DNA from 2 places in the Streptomyces sp. BL1 genome. Region 1 is predicted to be linked to the other one. Evidence: predicted binding sites of a transcription regulator. Region 1 holds the regulator's gene; the other holds the start of a gene.
The links. Region 1 encodes HspR, which represses chaperone genes until heat shock. Its sites were predicted from a motif close to TTGAGNNNNNNNNNCTCAA; they were not measured.
Positions count from the first base shown of each region.

Region 2: the regulator HspR is predicted to act here: its motif matches at 1,540-1,558, upstream of lon (endopeptidase La).

Region 1 covers NZ_JBXYWZ010000002.1:4,106,474-4,114,193, reverse strand. Annotated here, with positions in the region: gene clpB (ATP-dependent chaperone ClpB) at 253-2,883, opposite strand; gene AC3AGO_RS18145 (pyridoxamine 5'-phosphate oxidase family protein) at 2,992-3,423, shown strand; gene AC3AGO_RS18140 (heat shock protein transcriptional repressor HspR) at 3,509-3,964, opposite strand; gene dnaJ (molecular chaperone DnaJ) at 4,018-5,223, opposite strand; gene grpE (nucleotide exchange factor GrpE) at 5,269-5,967, opposite strand; gene dnaK (molecular chaperone DnaK) at 5,964-7,720, opposite strand, start outside.
Region 2 covers NZ_JBXYWZ010000002.1:2,906,613-2,914,332, reverse strand. Annotated here, with positions in the region: gene AC3AGO_RS12745 (response regulator transcription factor) at 1-660, opposite strand, end outside; gene AC3AGO_RS12740 (spermidine synthase family protein) at 750-1,430, opposite strand; gene lon (endopeptidase La) at 1,581-3,986, shown strand; gene AC3AGO_RS12730 (lysozyme) at 4,197-5,060, opposite strand; gene AC3AGO_RS12725 (MarR family winged helix-turn-helix transcriptional regulator) at 5,273-5,746, shown strand; gene AC3AGO_RS12720 (protein phosphatase 2C domain-containing protein) at 5,888-6,724, opposite strand; gene AC3AGO_RS12715 (sensor histidine kinase) at 7,214-7,720, shown strand, end outside.

The DNA of each region.
Region 1 (7,720 bases):
GGGCCTCGGACAGCGCGCCTGTGGGTCGCCACGTCCGCGCTGACGCGTCACGCCCTCCTTCCCCGCCGCGGCGGCGCTCCGGCGAGCGGATCCGGTCGGCGGTCCCGACGCAAGCCGCGCCGAGACCGCCGGTCCGTACCGCTGAACTCCCTTACCGCTGCGGCGGGAAGAGGGCGCCACGCCGCCCGCGGCGGGAGGACGGCGTCACGCCCGCGCACGGTCGGCAGGGCGCCCCGCAGGGGCGCCCCAGGGTCACCCCTCCGCGGCAGCGGAACCCGCGGAGGACTTCCCGACCATCAGGCCGTCCCACCCGTCGACATGGTCGACGCGGACCGTGTCGCCGTCCTGGACCTCGCCCGAGAGGATCTCGCGGGCGAGCTGGTCGCCGATGGCCGTCTGCACGAGACGCCGCAGCGGGCGCGCCCCGTACGCCGGGTCGTTGCCCTCGCTGGCCAGCCACTTGAGCGCGGCCGGTGTGACGTCCAGGGTGAGCCGCCGGTCGGCGAGCCGCCGCTGCAGCGAGTCGATCTGCAGCTGCGCGATGCTGCTCAACTCCGCACCGCTGAGCGCGGAGAAGACCACCAGGTCGTCCAGCCGGTTGAGGAACTCGGGGCGGAAGGAGGCCCGTACGGTCGCGAGGACCTTCTCCCGCTTCTCCTCCTCCTTCTCCAGCGGGTCGACGAGGTGCTGGCTGCCGAGGTTGGAGGTCAGCACCAGGATGGTGTTGCGGAAGTCCACGGTCCGGCCCTGCCCGTCGGTGAGCCGCCCGTCGTCGAGCACCTGGAGCAGGATGTCGAAGACCTCGTGGTGCGCCTTCTCCACCTCGTCCAGCAGCACGACGCTGTACGGGCGCCGCCGCACCGCCTCGGTGAGCTGGCCGCCCTCCTCGTACCCGACGTAGCCGGGCGGGGCGCCGACCAGCCGCGCGACGCTGTGCTTCTCGCTGTACTCGCTCATGTCGATGCGGACCATCGCCCGCTCGTCGTCGAAGAGGAAGTCCGCGAGGGACTTGGCCAGTTCGGTCTTGCCGACACCGGTCGGGCCGAGGAAGAGGAACGAGCCCGTGGGCCGGTCCGGGTCGGCGATACCGGCCCGGGTGCGGCGTACGGCGTCGGAGACCGCGCGGACGGCCTGCGACTGGCCGATCAGCCGCCTGCCCAGCTCGTCCTCCATGCGCAGCAGCTTCTGCGTCTCGCCCTCCAGCAGCCGGCCCGCCGGGATGCCCGTCCACGAGGCGACGACGTCGGCGATGTCGTCCGCGCCGACCTCGTCCTTGACCATCGTGTCCTTGGCGGTGCCCTCGGACGCGGCGGCCTCCTCGGCGGCCGACGCCTCCTCCAGCTCCCGCTCCAGGGTGGGGATCTCGCCGTACAGCAGCTGCGAGGCGGCGGCGAAGTCGCCGTCCCGCTGGGAGCGTTCGGCCTGGCCGCGCAGCTCGTCGAGCTTCTCCTTCAGCTCGCCGACGCGGTTCAGCCCCTGCTTCTCCTTCTCCCAGCGGGCCGTGAGACCGCGCAGCTCCTCCTCGCGGTCGGCGAGTTCGCGGCGGAGCCGCTCCAGCCGCTGGACGGAACCGGGGTCGGTCTCGTTGGTGAGCGCCAGCTCCTCCATCTTCAACCGGTCCACCGAACGCTGGAGTTCGTCGATCTCGACCGGGGACGAGTCGATCTCCATCCGCAGCCGGGAAGCGGACTCGTCCACGAGGTCGATGGCCTTGTCCGGGAGGAACCGGGACGTGATGTACCGGTCGGAGAGCGCGGCGGCGGCCACCAGCGCGCCGTCGGAGATCTGCACCTTGTGGTGCGCCTCGTAACGGCTCTTCAGGCCGCGCAGGATCGCGATGGAGTCCTCGACGGTCGGCTCGGACACCAGCACCTGCTGGAAGCGGCGCTCCAGCGCGGCGTCCTTCTCGATCCGCTCGCGGTACTCGTCGAGGGTCGTCGCACCGACCATCCGCAGCTCGCCGCGGGCCAGCATCGGCTTGAGCATGTTGCCCGCGTCCATCGCGGAGTCGCCCCCGGCGCCCGCGCCGACGACGGTGTGCAGCTCGTCGATGAAGGTGATGACCTGCCCGTCGCTCTCCTTGATCTCGGAGAGCACGGTCTTCAGCCGCTCCTCGAACTCGCCGCGGTACTTCGCCCCGGCCACCATGGCGCCCAGGTCCAGCGCGACGAGCCGCTTGTTCCGCAGGGACTCGGGCACGTCGCCCTTCACGATGCGCTGGGCCAGCCCCTCGACGACGGCGGTCTTGCCGACGCCGGGCTCGCCGATCAGCACCGGGTTGTTCTTCGTACGCCGGGAGAGCACCTGCACGACGCGGCGGATCTCCTGGTCGCGCCCGATCACCGGGTCCAGCCGGCCCTCGCGGGCCGAGGCGGTGAGGTCGGTGCCGAACTTCTCCAGCGCCTTGTACGTGCCCTCCGGGTCGGCGTTCGTGACGCGCTTGCTGCCGCGCGACTCCTGGAAGGCGTCCAGCAGCTTCTTGTCGGAGGCGCCCTGCTCGGAGAGCACCCTGCCGGACTCGCCGCCCTTGGCCGCGATGCCGATCAGCAGGTGCTCGGTGGACACATAGGCGTCGCCGAGCTCCTTGGCGCGCTGGCTCGCGTCCGCGATGACGGCCAGCAGCTCACGGTCGGGCTGCGGCTTCGCGACGGTCGAGCCCTGCACCTTGGGGAGGGCGGCCAGCTGCCGCTCGGCGCCGGAGCGCAGCGCGGCCTGGTCGGCGCCGACCTCGACGATCAGATCCTGGATGTTCTCGTTGTCCTCGCCCTCCAGCAGGGCGAGAAGCAGATGGGCCGGGGTGATGTCCGGGTGCCCGTCCCCGATGGCGCGGTCGTTGGCCGCGCTGATCGCGTCCCGGCTCTTGTTGGTCAGCTCGGCGTCCACTGTCGTGCGCTCCTCCTATGTCGTTGTCCGCACTACCCTCTGACTGCTTCAGCATCCATCAAGTTGAGTCTATTCCACTCAACTCTGTAGGGGCTACATTCGTTCCCCATGACCACCTCCGAACCGGCCACCGCGGCCACCGCCCCCGGACCCGCCTTCACGGAGTTCTGGCGCGCGAAGCACTACGCGACCCTCACCACCATCCGACCGAACGGCACCCCGCACGTGGTGCCCGTCAGCGTCACGTACGAACCGGAGACCGGCACCGCGCGGGTGATCGCGAGCCGCGGCAGCCGCAAGGTCCGCAACATCCTCGCCGCCGGCGACAACGGCATGCGGGTCGCGCTCTGCCAGGTCGAGGGCCACCACTGGGCCACCCTGGAGGGCCGGGCCCGCATCCGTACGGACGCGGAGGACGTGGCCGACGCGGAGCGCCGCTTCGAGGAGCGCTACGGCCGTACGCCCCGCCCCAACCCGGAACGGGTCCTGGTGCACATCGCCGTGGACCGCACCATGAGCAGCAGCGCCCTGCGCGGCTGACGGCCGGCACACCGGACACGGAAGCCCCCGCCGTACGCCGTACGGAGGGGGCTTCGTCGCGCGTCGGCGGCGCACCGCCGCGCCGTCAGTCCCGGCGCTTCTTGGGCCGCCAGACCACCAGCGCGCTGGACTGCTGCACATCCTGATAGGGCACCAGATCGCGGCGGTACGACTGGTGCACCTGCGCCTCGCGCTGCTGCATCGCCGCCGCCGCGCCCTCCACCGCCTGCTGGAGCTCGGCGACCCGCGACTGGAGCGCGGTGACCTGGTTCTCCAGCTCGATGATGCGCTTGATGCCGGCCAGGTTGATGCCCTCGTCCTGGCTCAACTGCTGGACCTGGCGCAGGAGTTCGATGTCCCGCGCCGAATAGCGCCGGCCACGCCCGGCCGTGCGGTCGGGAGAGACCAGGCCGAGCCGGTCGTACTGGCGCAGGGTCTGCGGGTGCAGACCGGAGAGCTGAGCGGCCACCGAGATGACGTAGACAGGCGTCTCCTCGGTCAGCTCATACGGGTTGTGCCTGCGTCCGCCTCGGCCATTCACCTTCAGTCTCCCTTCGCGGCCATGACCGGTTCTCTACGCCTGGGGGTCCGGGCTCAGTCTCCCTTCGCGGCCTCGAACAGCGCCGCGCGGAGATCCTCCTCGCCCGCTGTCGCGTCGCGGTAGGACTCCAGCGTGTCCTTCGCCTTGTCCGTCAGGTCCTTCGGCACCGACACCTCGATGGTGACCAGCAGGTCTCCCCGGGTGCCGTCCTTGCGCGCCGCGCCCTTGCCGCGTGCCCGCATGGTGCGGCCGCTCGGCGTGCCGGGCGGCAGCTTGAGGGTGACGGGGGGCCCGCCGAGCGTGGGCACCTTTATCTCACCGCCGAGCGCCGCCTCCGGGAAGGAGACGGGCACGGTGACGGTGAGGTTGTCGCCCTTGCGCCCGAACACCGGGTGCTCGTCGACGTTCACCACGACGTAGAGATCTCCGTTCGGACCGCCGCGCTCCCCCGGGGCGCCCTTGCCGCGCAGCCGGATCCGCTGCCCGTCGGAGACCCCGGCGGGAATGCGGACCTGCATGGTGCGCGAACTCGTCGCCCTGCCCGACCCCTTGCAGGTGTCGCAGGGAGTCTCGGCGATCAGACCGCGGCCCTTGCAGTCCCGGCACGGGTCGGTCAGCGAGAAGCCGCCGCCCGTCCCGCGCGAGACCTGCCCGGTGCCGACACAGGTGGGGCACACCCGGGGCGTGCCGTTCTTGTCGCCGGTGCCCGAACACGCCTTGCACGCCGCCGAGGAGGACATCCGGAGCGGGACCGTGGCCCCGTCCACCGCCTCGGTGAAGCTCAGCGTCACCTCGGACTCGACGTCCTGACCGCGCCGCGGCTGCGTACGGGTGCCGGCGCCGCCGCGGTTGAACAGCCCGCCGAACACGTCGCCGAGCCCGCCGCCGAAGCCGCCGGCACCGCCCGCGCCGGCGGGGCCGCCGGCCCCGCCGGGCTGGGTTCCGCCGAACAGGTCGCCCAAGTCGAAGTTGAAGCTGCCGCCGCCGGGTCCCCCGGCACCGCCGGGACGGTAGCCGCCGTTGCCGAAGAGCGAGCGGGCCTCGTCGTACTCCTTGCGCCGCTTGGCGTCGCCGAGCACGTCGTACGCCTCGGACGCGTCCTTGAAACGCTCCTCGGCCTTCGGGTCACCGCGGTTGGCGTCCGGATGGTTCTCGCGGGCGAGCTTCCGGTACGCCTTCTTGATCTCGGCCTCGGTGGCGTCCTTGGGGACGCCGAGGACCTTGTAGTAGTCCTTCTCGATGAAGTCCTTGGTGCTCATCCCCGACGTCCCTCCTCCCGTATACCGAACTTCCCGGCGTGGGCGTCAGCCCTCGTCCGGGCCACCGGTCTCCTCGTCTTCAGCACTGTCCCCGTCCTGCGCCGCACCCGCGGGACCCGACGCGCCGGGCTGCGGCTCGGCGACGCCGACCCGCGCGGGGCGGATCGTACGCTCGCCGATCCGGTACCCGGGCTGAAGGATCTGCACGCACGTGGTCTCGGTGACCTCGGGCGAGTACGAGTGCATCAGCGCCTCGTGCACGGTCGGGTCGAAGGGCTCGCCCTCCTTGCCGAACTGCATCAGGCCCATCTTCGCCGCGACCATCTCCAGCGACTCCGCCACCGACTTGAAGCCGCCGACGAGTTCGCCGTGGTCCCGGGCGCGACCGATGTCGTCGAGCACCGGCAGGAGTTCCGTCAGCAGATTCGCGACGGCGGTCTCCTTGACCGCGGCACGGTCCCGCTCGACACGGCGGCGGTAGTTCTGGAACTCCGCCTGCAGCCGCTGCAGATCCTGGGTGCGCTCATGGAGCGCCGTCCGGGTCTGGTCGAGCTGCGCCACGAGCGAGGCGTCCTGTGCGTCCGGCATGTCCTGCAGGGTCTCGTCCCCGGCCGGGGCCGCCGGCCCGCCCGCCGCCTCGTCGGCGGGGGCGGAGCCGGCGGCCTGCGCCGCAGCGTCCTCGGGCTGTACGGCGTCGGCGGGGACGTCGGACTCCTTGGGGGAGCCCGGGGTCTCCTCCGTCACGCTGCACCGTCCTTCGGCTTCTGCTGGTCGTCGTCCACGATCTCGGCGTCGACGACGTCGTCGTCCTGGCCCTCGGCCTTGGCCTCGCCGGCACCGGCCTGGGCACCCTCGGCGCCGTCGCCGGCCTGGGCGGCCTGCGCGTCGGCGTACATGGCCTGGCCCAGCTTCTGGCTGGTGGCCGCGACCTTCTCGCTGGCCTCGCGGATCGCCGCGGTGTCCTCGCCCTTCAGCTTCTCCTTGAGGTCGCCGACGGCGGTCTCCACCTCGGTCTTGACCTCGGCCTCGACCTTGTCCGCGTTGTCCTCGAGGAACTTCTCGGTCGTGTAGACGAGCTGCTCGGCCTGGTTCCGCGTCTCGGCCGACTCACGGCGCTTGGCGTCCTCGTCGGCGTACTGCTCGGCCTCGCGCATCATGCGCTCGATGTCGTCCTTCGGCAGGCTGGACCCGCCGGTGACCTGCATCTTCTGTTCCTTGCCGGTGCCGAGGTCCTTCGCCGACACGTGCATGATGCCGTTCGCGTCGATGTCGAAGGTGACCTCGATCTGCGGGACGTTCCGCGGGGCCGGGGGGAGGCCGGTCAGCTCGAACATGCCGAGCTTCTTGTTGTACGCCGCGATCTCGCGCTCGCCCTGGAAGACCTGGATCTGCACCGACGGCTGGTTGTCCTCGGCCGTGGTGAAGGTCTCCGAACGCTTCGTCGGAATCGTGGTGTTGCGCTCGATGAGCTTGGTCATGATGCCGCCCTTGGTCTCGATACCGAGGGACAGCGGGGTGACGTCCAGCAGCAGGACGTCCTTGACCTCACCCTTGAGCACACCGGCCTGCAGGCTGGCGCCGATGGCGACGACCTCGTCCGGGTTGACGCCCTTGTTGGCGTCCTTGCCGCCGGTCAGGTCCTTGACCATGTCGGCGACGGCCGGCATACGGGTCGAACCGCCGACGAGCACCACGTGGTCGATCTCGGACAGCTGGATGCCGGCGTCCTTGATGACGTTGTTGAACGGCGTCTTGCACCGCTCCAGCAGGTCCGAGGTCAGCTGCTGGAACTGAGAGCGCGTCAGCTTCTCGTCCAGGTGCAGCGGGCCCTCGGAGGAGGCCGTGATGTAGGGCAGGTTGATCGTGGTCTCGGAGGACGAGGACAGCTCGATCTTCGCCTTCTCCGCGGCCTCGCGGAGACGCTGGAGCGCCATCTTGTCCTTGGACAGGTCCACGCCGTGCCCGGAGTTGAACTGCTTGACCAGGTGGTCGACGATCCGCTGGTCCCAGTCGTCACCGCCGAGGTGGTTGTCACCGTTGGTGGCCTTCACCTCGACGACGCCGTCGCCGATCTCCAGCAGCGAGACGTCGAACGTACCGCCACCGAGGTCGAAGACCAGGATGGTCTGGTCTTCCTTCTCCAGGCCGTACGCGAGGGCCGCGGCAGTGGGCTCGTTGACGATGCGCAGGACGTTGAGGCCCGCGATCTCGCCGGCCTCCTTGGTGGCCTGCCGCTCCGCGTCGTTGAAGTACGCCGGGACGGTCACGACGGCGTCGGTGACCTTGTCGCCCAGGTAGGACTCCGCGTCGCGCTTCAGCTTCTGCAGGATGAAGGCGCTCATCTGCTGCGGGTTGAAGTCCTTGCCGTCCAGGTCGATCTTCCAGTCGGTGCCCATGTGGCGCTTGACCGACCGGACCGTCCTGTCCACGTTCGTGACAGCCTGGCGCTTGGCGACCTCGCCGACCAGCACCTCGCCGTTCTTCGCGAAGGCGACAA
Region 2 (7,720 bases), 1.2 Mb from region 1:
CCGCGTACCGGAGGCGTCGGCCCAGTCCCACACCTCGGCGAGCAGCTGCTCGCGCGAGAGCACCGCACGGGGCGAGTGCGCGAGGCAGACCAGCAGGTCGAACTCGGTGGGGGTCAGATGGACGTCCTCGCCGGTGACCCGCACCCGGCGCTGCGCGTGGTCGATCTCCAGCTCGCCGAGCCGGAGGATGCCGCTGCGCGGCGTGTGCGCCGCGAGCGTCGCCCGCTCGACGCGGCGCAGCAGCACGTGCACCCGCGCCGCCACCTCGCGCATCGAGAACGGCTTGGTCATGTAGTCGTCCGCGCCGACCCCGAGGCCGACGAGCATGTCGGTCTCGTCGTCCCGCGCGGTCAGCATCAGGACGGGTACGGGGCGCTGCGCCTGCACCCGCCGGCACACCTCCAGCCCGTCGAAGCCCGGCAGCATCACGTCGAGGACGATGAGGTCCGGCTGCCACGCCTCGGCGGTGTCCACGGCGGCGGGGCCGTCGCCGGCCGTCTGCACCTGGAATCCCTCGGCGCGCAGTCGCATCGCTATGGCGTCGACGATGGTCGGGTCGTCCTCGACGACGAGGATGCGGCGTTGTGCGCCAGGAGTCGTCGCGGCGGCAGCGCTGTTGGCGTGTGTGCCTTGTGTCGGTGTTGTGGTGTTCTGGTCCATTCGGCCCCGCCCCTGCGTTCGCCCCGCGGTTCGTGTGACTGGTTCGTGTGCGTGCTGGCAGCAGCGTAAGGGCCGTGTGTGGGCTGCGGCTATGCCGGTTTGGTTGCGAAGTGAACCACGTCGGGGACGCCTCGGACGACGGGGATCTCTTCGGTGCGGACCCTGCTGAATCCGGCATTCCACAATGTTTCCTCGAATGTCGAGGAGGGCTGCGCGGACCAGACGGCCAGCACCCCGCCCGGCGTCAGCCGCTCGCGGCAGGCGGCGAGTCCGGCGGGGGAGTAGAGGGTGCCGTTCTCGTCGCCGACTGTCCAGTCCGGACCGTTGTCGATGTCCAGGCAGATCGCGTCGAAGGGGACGCCGGATTCCTTCACGAGTGCGACGAGGTCGGTGTGCAGCACCTCCGTACGCGGGTCGCGCAGCGCGTCGGCCGTCACGGTGGACAGCGGGCCGCCGTCCCGGTGCCAGTCGATGACCGCGTCCTCCCGCTCGACGACCGCGATGCGTCCCCAGCGCGGCTCCGCCGCCGCCTCCGCCAGCGAGAAGCCCACGCCCAGGCCGCCGATGAGCAGCGCCGGCGATTCCCGCGGGCCGAGCTCGCGCAGCGCGGCCCGGACCAGGAGGCGTTCGGAGCGGCCGTCGGAGGTGTCCATGAGAAAGCAGCCGTTGGCGATGATCTGCAGACGTTCGCCGTGCCGCCGCAGCGCGACCTCTCCGTACGGTCCTTCGCGGCGGTCCAGCGTGACGGGTTCGGTGGACGGGTCAGGCATGCGCACATCCTGGCGTTCCAGGGGAGGCCGGTGCCAGCCGATTGCGGGCGCCTGATCGCCCACAGCGAACGCGTGCTCTCCGCAGGAACATCCGGACCCCTCGCATGCATTGAGTGGGCATAGCTCAACTTGCCTGCCGAGGGAGAGATCATGGCTTCGACGTCCACAACGCTCACCCTGCCCGTGCTGCCGCTCGGTGACGAGATCGTGCTGCCGGGGATGGTGGTGCCGCTGGATCTGTCCGACAACGAGGTGCGTGCGGCCGTGGAGGCCGCGCAAGCCGCCGTACAGAAGGGGGACAAGCCGCAGGTGCTGCTTGTTCCTCGGGTGGACGGGAATTACGCGGGCATCGGCGTGCTCGGCCGGGTGGAGCAGGTCGGCAGGCTCGCCGACGGCGACCCCGGCGCGCTGATCCGCGGTCTGCGCCGCATCCGCATCGGCGCCGGTACGACAGGACCGGGTGCCGCCCTGTGGGTGGAGGGCACCGAGGCCGAGGAGGCGGGACCCGATCCCGTACCCGGCCAGGTGGCCGAACAGATGAAGGAGTACAAGGCCCTCGCGACCGACTGGCTGCGCAAGCGCGGCGCCTGGCAGGTCGTGGACCGTGTGCAGCAGCTCGACGACGTCGGGCAGCTCGCGGACAACGCCGGATACTCGCCGTTCCTGTCCACCGAGCAGAAGGTCACGCTGCTGGAGACCACCGACCCGGTCGAGCGGCTGCGCTTCGCCACCGAGTCGCTGCGCGAGCACCTCGCCGAGCAGGACGTGGCCGAGTCCATCGCGAAGGACGTCCAGGAGGGCGTCGACAAGCAGCAGCGCGAGTTCCTGCTGCGGCGCCAGCTCGACGCCGTGCGCAAGGAACTGTCCGAGCTGAACGGCGACCCCGAGGACGAGAACGAGGACTACCGCGCCCGCGTCGAGGCCGCCGACCTGCCCGCCGACGTGAAGAAGGCGGCGCTCAAGGAGGTCGACAAGCTGGAGCGGTCCAGCGACCAGTCCCCCGAGGGCAGCTGGATCCGCACCTGGCTGGACACCGTCCTGGAGCTGCCCTGGAACGAGCGGACCGAGGACGCGTACGACATCGCCGGCGCCCAGCGGGTGCTGGACGAGGACCACGCGGGGCTGACCGACGTGAAGGAGCGCATCACCGAGTACCTCGCGGTGCGCAAGCGCCGTGACGAGCGCGGCCTGGGCGTCGTCGGCGGCCGTCGCGGCGGCGCCGTGCTGGCCCTGGTCGGCCCGCCCGGCGTCGGCAAGACCTCGCTCGGCGAGTCCGTCGCGCGGTCCATGGGACGGAAGTTCGTACGGGTCGCGCTCGGCGGTGTACGGGACGAGGCCGAGATCCGCGGCCACCGGCGTACGTACGTGGGCGCGCTGCCCGGACGCATCGTGCGGGCCATCAAGGAAGCGGGCTCGATGAACCCGGTGGTGCTGCTGGACGAGGTCGACAAGGTCGGCTCCGACTTCCGCGGCGACCCGGCGGCCGCGCTGCTGGAGGTCCTCGACCCGGCGCAGAACCACACCTTCCGCGACCACTACCTGGAGGTCGAACTCGACCTCTCCGACGTGGTGTTCCTGGCCACCGCCAACGTGCTGGAGGCCATCCCGGAGGCGCTGCTCGACCGGATGGAGGTCGTACAGCTCGACGGCTACACCGAGGACGACAAGGTCACCATCGCCCGGGACCACCTGCTGCCGCGGCAGCTGGAGCGGGCCGGTCTGAACGGCGACGAGGTCGGCATCGACGACGGGGCGCTGCGCAGGCTCGCGGGCGAGTACACCCGGGAGGCGGGCGTACGGAACCTGGAGCGGGCCGTGTCGCGGGTGCTGCGCAAGGTCGCGGCGAAGAACGAACTGGGCGAACTCACCCTGCCGTTCACCGTCGGCGCGGACGGGCTGCGCGAGCTGATCGGGCGGCCGCACCACACGCCCGAGTCCGCACAGGACCCGTCCGAGCGGCGCACCGCCGTGCCGGGCGTGGCCACCGGGCTCGCCGTGACCGGCGCGGGCGGCGACGTCCTCTTCGTCGAGGCCTCCCTGGCCGACCCGGAGACGGGTGCCTCCGGCCTCACCCTGACCGGACAGCTGGGCGACGTGATGAAGGAGTCGGCGCACATCGCCCTCTCGTACCTGCGCTCGCGCGGGGCCGAGGCGGAGCTGCCCGTCGGCGACCTGAAGGAGCGCGGCATCCACCTGCACGTGCCGGCGGGCGCCGTGCCCAAGGACGGGCCGAGCGCGGGCGTCACCATGACGACGGCGCTGGCGTCCCTGCTGAGCGGCCGTCAGGTGCGGCCCGACGTGGCGATGACCGGTGAGGTGTCGCTGACCGGGCGGGTGCTGCCGATCGGCGGGGTGAAGCAGAAGCTGCTCGCCGCACACCGCGCGGGCATCACCACCGTGGTGATCCCGAAGCGCAACGAGCCGGATCTGGACGACGTGCCGCAGGAGGTGCTCGACGGTCTCGACGTGCACCCCGTCGCGGACGTCCGCCAGGTGCTCGACCTGGCGCTGACCCCGGGGCGTTCGGCGGACCGTGAGGTCGCCGTGGCGGCCTGACGCGGCCTGGCCGGCCCGGCTGGGTGACGGTGTGCCGGCGTGAGACTCCGGCCGCGCGGTGACGGGTGCGGCCGGACAGCGGACGGGCGGTCCCTTCGGGGGCCGCCCGTCTCGTGTGCCGCCGTGTGCCCCGCGGCTTTGTGGGGCGGGTGCGGTTCCGCCGGGGTTCGCGCAGTTCCCCGCGCCCCTTGTCCGCGCCCCTGGTCGGGGTCAGCCGTTGGCCATCGCCTGGAGGCGGTCGTACGCGCCGTTGAAGACGTTGTGGTCACCGACGATCGGCCCCGACGAGGTGTACTGCCAGAACGTGTGGAAGCCCCAGCCGGCCGGGAGCGTGCCGGGGGAGGAGGCGTAGCGGGCGATCCACAGCGGATTGGCGCCGAAGCCCGCGTTGTTGCCGGTGCACTGCGTCCACCAGTTGGTGGTCGTGTAGATGACGGCGTCCCGTCCCGTGCGCGCCTTGTACGTGTTCACGAAGTCGCGGATCCAACTGACCATCGCGCTCTGGGACTTGCCGTAGCAGGTCGCGCCGTACGGGTTGTACTCGATGTCGAGCACGCCCGGCAGCGTCTTGCCGTCCCGGCTCCAGCCACCGCCGTTGTCGACGAAGAAGTTGGCCTGTGCCGCTCCGCTGGAGTTGCCCGGCAGGGCGAAGTGGTACGCGCCGCGGATCATCCCGGCGCTGTAGGAGCCGTTGTACTGCTGGCCGAAGTACGGGTTCTTGTAGCTCGTCCCTTCGGTGGCTTTCGCGTACGCCCACTTGACGCCGCTGTTCCACAGGGACGCCCAGTTGACGTTCCCCTGGTGGCTGCTCACGTCCACGCCCTCGACGGTCGCCGCGAGCGAGGGCGGCGGGGTGCCGTCCGTCGGGTCGCCCTCGTGCTGCTGCACGCCGGCGCCCATCCAGGCCTGGCCCGGACGGATCTTCCCGCCGCCGGGGACATCGCCCGTCGCGGCCGACGACGTGCCCGGCAGGGCGAGGGTGAGTGCGAGCGGCAGGGCGAGTGCCGCGAGCAGGAGCCGCGCGGTGCGTCTGGCGCGTCTGCCGCCGGTGGTACGTGATCCGTTGCTGGACATCGCTGCCTCCGAGTACCTCTGTGGGATGGAGAGGGGGCGGTGGAACGGATGCGCTGTGCCGTGCGGGGAGTGCCCGGGTGCGGGCACCGCAGCGGAAACGTACGCGCGTAGATGGGGAGGCGGAAGAGGGGCTGCGTGCCGCCGGTGGTCCAGTCCTGCGAAATACTGGGGAGGGCTGCGACGATCGTGGCCGACCGGCGGAAACTTTCTTCATGGGAATCGGTGTGGACGACGGCAACCCGGATGACAACAGCCCCGAGTACCTCGACTTGGAGCGCGAACTGGCGGTCTTCCTGCGCCGTGCCCGCGCGAGCTCGGGCGAGCTGGCCCGGGAGGTGCACCCGGACCTGGAGCCCGCCGCGTACGGCCTGCTGGTGCGGCTGGAGGACGCGGGCCCGCAGCGGGCCACCGATCTGGCCGGCTACTTCGGCGTCGGCAAGGCCACCATCAGCCGTCAGCTGCGCGCCCTCGAAAGCCTCGGCCTGATCACCCGCACCCCCGATCCGGCGGACGGCAGGGCCTCCGTGCTGACGCTGACCGACGAGGGCAGGGAACGGTTCACACGGGTACGGGACGCGCGCCGCGCCGAGTACCGGCGCAAGCTCTCCGCGTGGGACCCCGTCGAGATCGGCGAACTGGCCAGACTGCTGCACCGGTTCAACTCGCTGGGCGACGCGGAGGCCTGACCGCAGGGGCGCGGGGGACGGCGCGAATTCAGGGGCGCGGGGAACGGCGCGAGATAAGGGGCGCGGGGAACTGCGCAAACCCCAGCGGAACCGCACCCGCCCCACAAAGCCGCGGGGCACACGAGACGGCGCCCCGGAACCTCAGAGCCCGACGAACAGCGCCGAAGCGTCATCGTGCCGCTTCCCCCGCGGAGCGCCCTCGCGCTCCGCGGCCCGCACCCGCGAGACGAGCGCGTCCGGCCCCTCCTTGCGGACGAGCCCGAACAGGTCCGCCCAGTCGCCGAGCCGGAACACCTCCGTCCAGCGCGTCGCGCCGTCGGTGAGGGCGAGCAGTGCCCGCACCTCCGTACGCGGCGTCGAGCCCGTCACCGCGCGGGCCGCCACCTCCGGGTCGGCGGCGGCGGTGAAGAAGCCGGAGCCGTCGGGCGCGTTCCGCAGGCCCTCCACCATCCGTACGTACGCGGCCGCGGCCTCCTCGCGCTCCGGCGAGCCGTGCGGCAGTCCGCGCACCCGCTGCCGCTGCTCCCGTACGCCGGGCGGCAGTTCGCCGAGCCGGGAGTCGAGCACCGGGGTGACGGCGCCGTCGTGCCCCTCCAGGAGCAGCGCCGAGTCGGACAGCACGAGGTGCTCCACCCGCTCCTCGTCCCAGCGTGCGGCGACCACCGTGGCCTGCGGGGTGCGCGGGTGAGAAAGGTCACAGGTTGAGCTGTGGGCCGTCGCGGTACGCGCGATGGCCGCCGAGAGGCACTCCGCCAGGGTCATATCCCGGAGCGATCCGGACAGTTCGAGCATCGCGCCACCGAGCCGGGCCGTCAGCCAGGGGACACCGTGCGTACAGCCGTCGTCGCCCTCCGGTGGCGTCACCCCGTCGAGCACGACCAGCGCGCCGCCCCATCCGGATGCCGGGACGGCGACCGAGGCGAAGTCCTCATTGGGCCGCAGGCGGTTTCCGGGCTCACTGGCCATCTCGATGCGCATGGTTCCAGTCTGCTGGACCGGGGCCCTGAGTGATCGTCCGTACAGTCCGCGGGTCCCGCCGCGGGGCCGCGGCGTCCGCGAGGAGTGCGCGGACTGCCGGAGTTGGGCCGGAATGATCTACTCCGCGAAGCTGCGGGCGGGCATCTTGCCAGGCACCTGTGAGGTTTTCCAACCGTCGTCCGCACCGGGCCCGTTGGCGCCGGAGCAGTGGAGTTGTTCGCCAACTCCTGAGTGATGTTCACTCCTTCGGGTGGCGGGGGCAGGGGTTACGCTCCCGCCTCACAACGCCGCTGCAAGGGTCGGACGGCGAACAAGGGCGGGACCGCGGCAATTTCCCGGGGGACAGCCCCCCCGACCCCGGCTGGAAGTACAGGGCGGCCCGGATTCCCCGGGGCGTGCGGGACGAGATTGCGAGTGCGGGTGCGGAAGACTCGAATTCGGCAGCCTGACGGCGCGAGGACGGACGGACCTCCGAGGCCCCGGGCGCGGGTGCGGAACCGGCTGCTCGCCTCCGTCGCGCTCTGTGCCGTCGCGGTGCTGGCGGCGGGTACGCCGGCGGTGCTCGACGGGTCGCACGACGTCACCGAGTCGCAGGGCCTCGTCGACCAGGCCGAGCTCAACAAGCGCGCCATCGCCCTCTCGCACGTGCTCTCCGACGAGCGCGACGGCATGGTCGAGTACGTCGCCTCCTCCCGCGCAGGGCAGCGCTCCGCGCGCCCCGGGGAGGTCCCGTCCAGCGCGGGCGGCGCGTCCCAACGGGCCCGCGTGGACCGGCAGATCAAGGAGGTCACCGCCTCCGCCTACACGCCCGCGGAGCTGAAGGAACGGCTCGCCGCCGTGCCCGCGCTCCGCAAGGACGCCACCACCGGGCAGCCCGGACCGGCCGCCGCGCTCAAGACGTACAAGAGCTACAGCGAGGCCCTCGACGCGCTCCACACGCTCTCCGCGGGGCTGGTGCGCGACCTGCCCGCACGGGCGCAGAGCCCCACCGCCGAC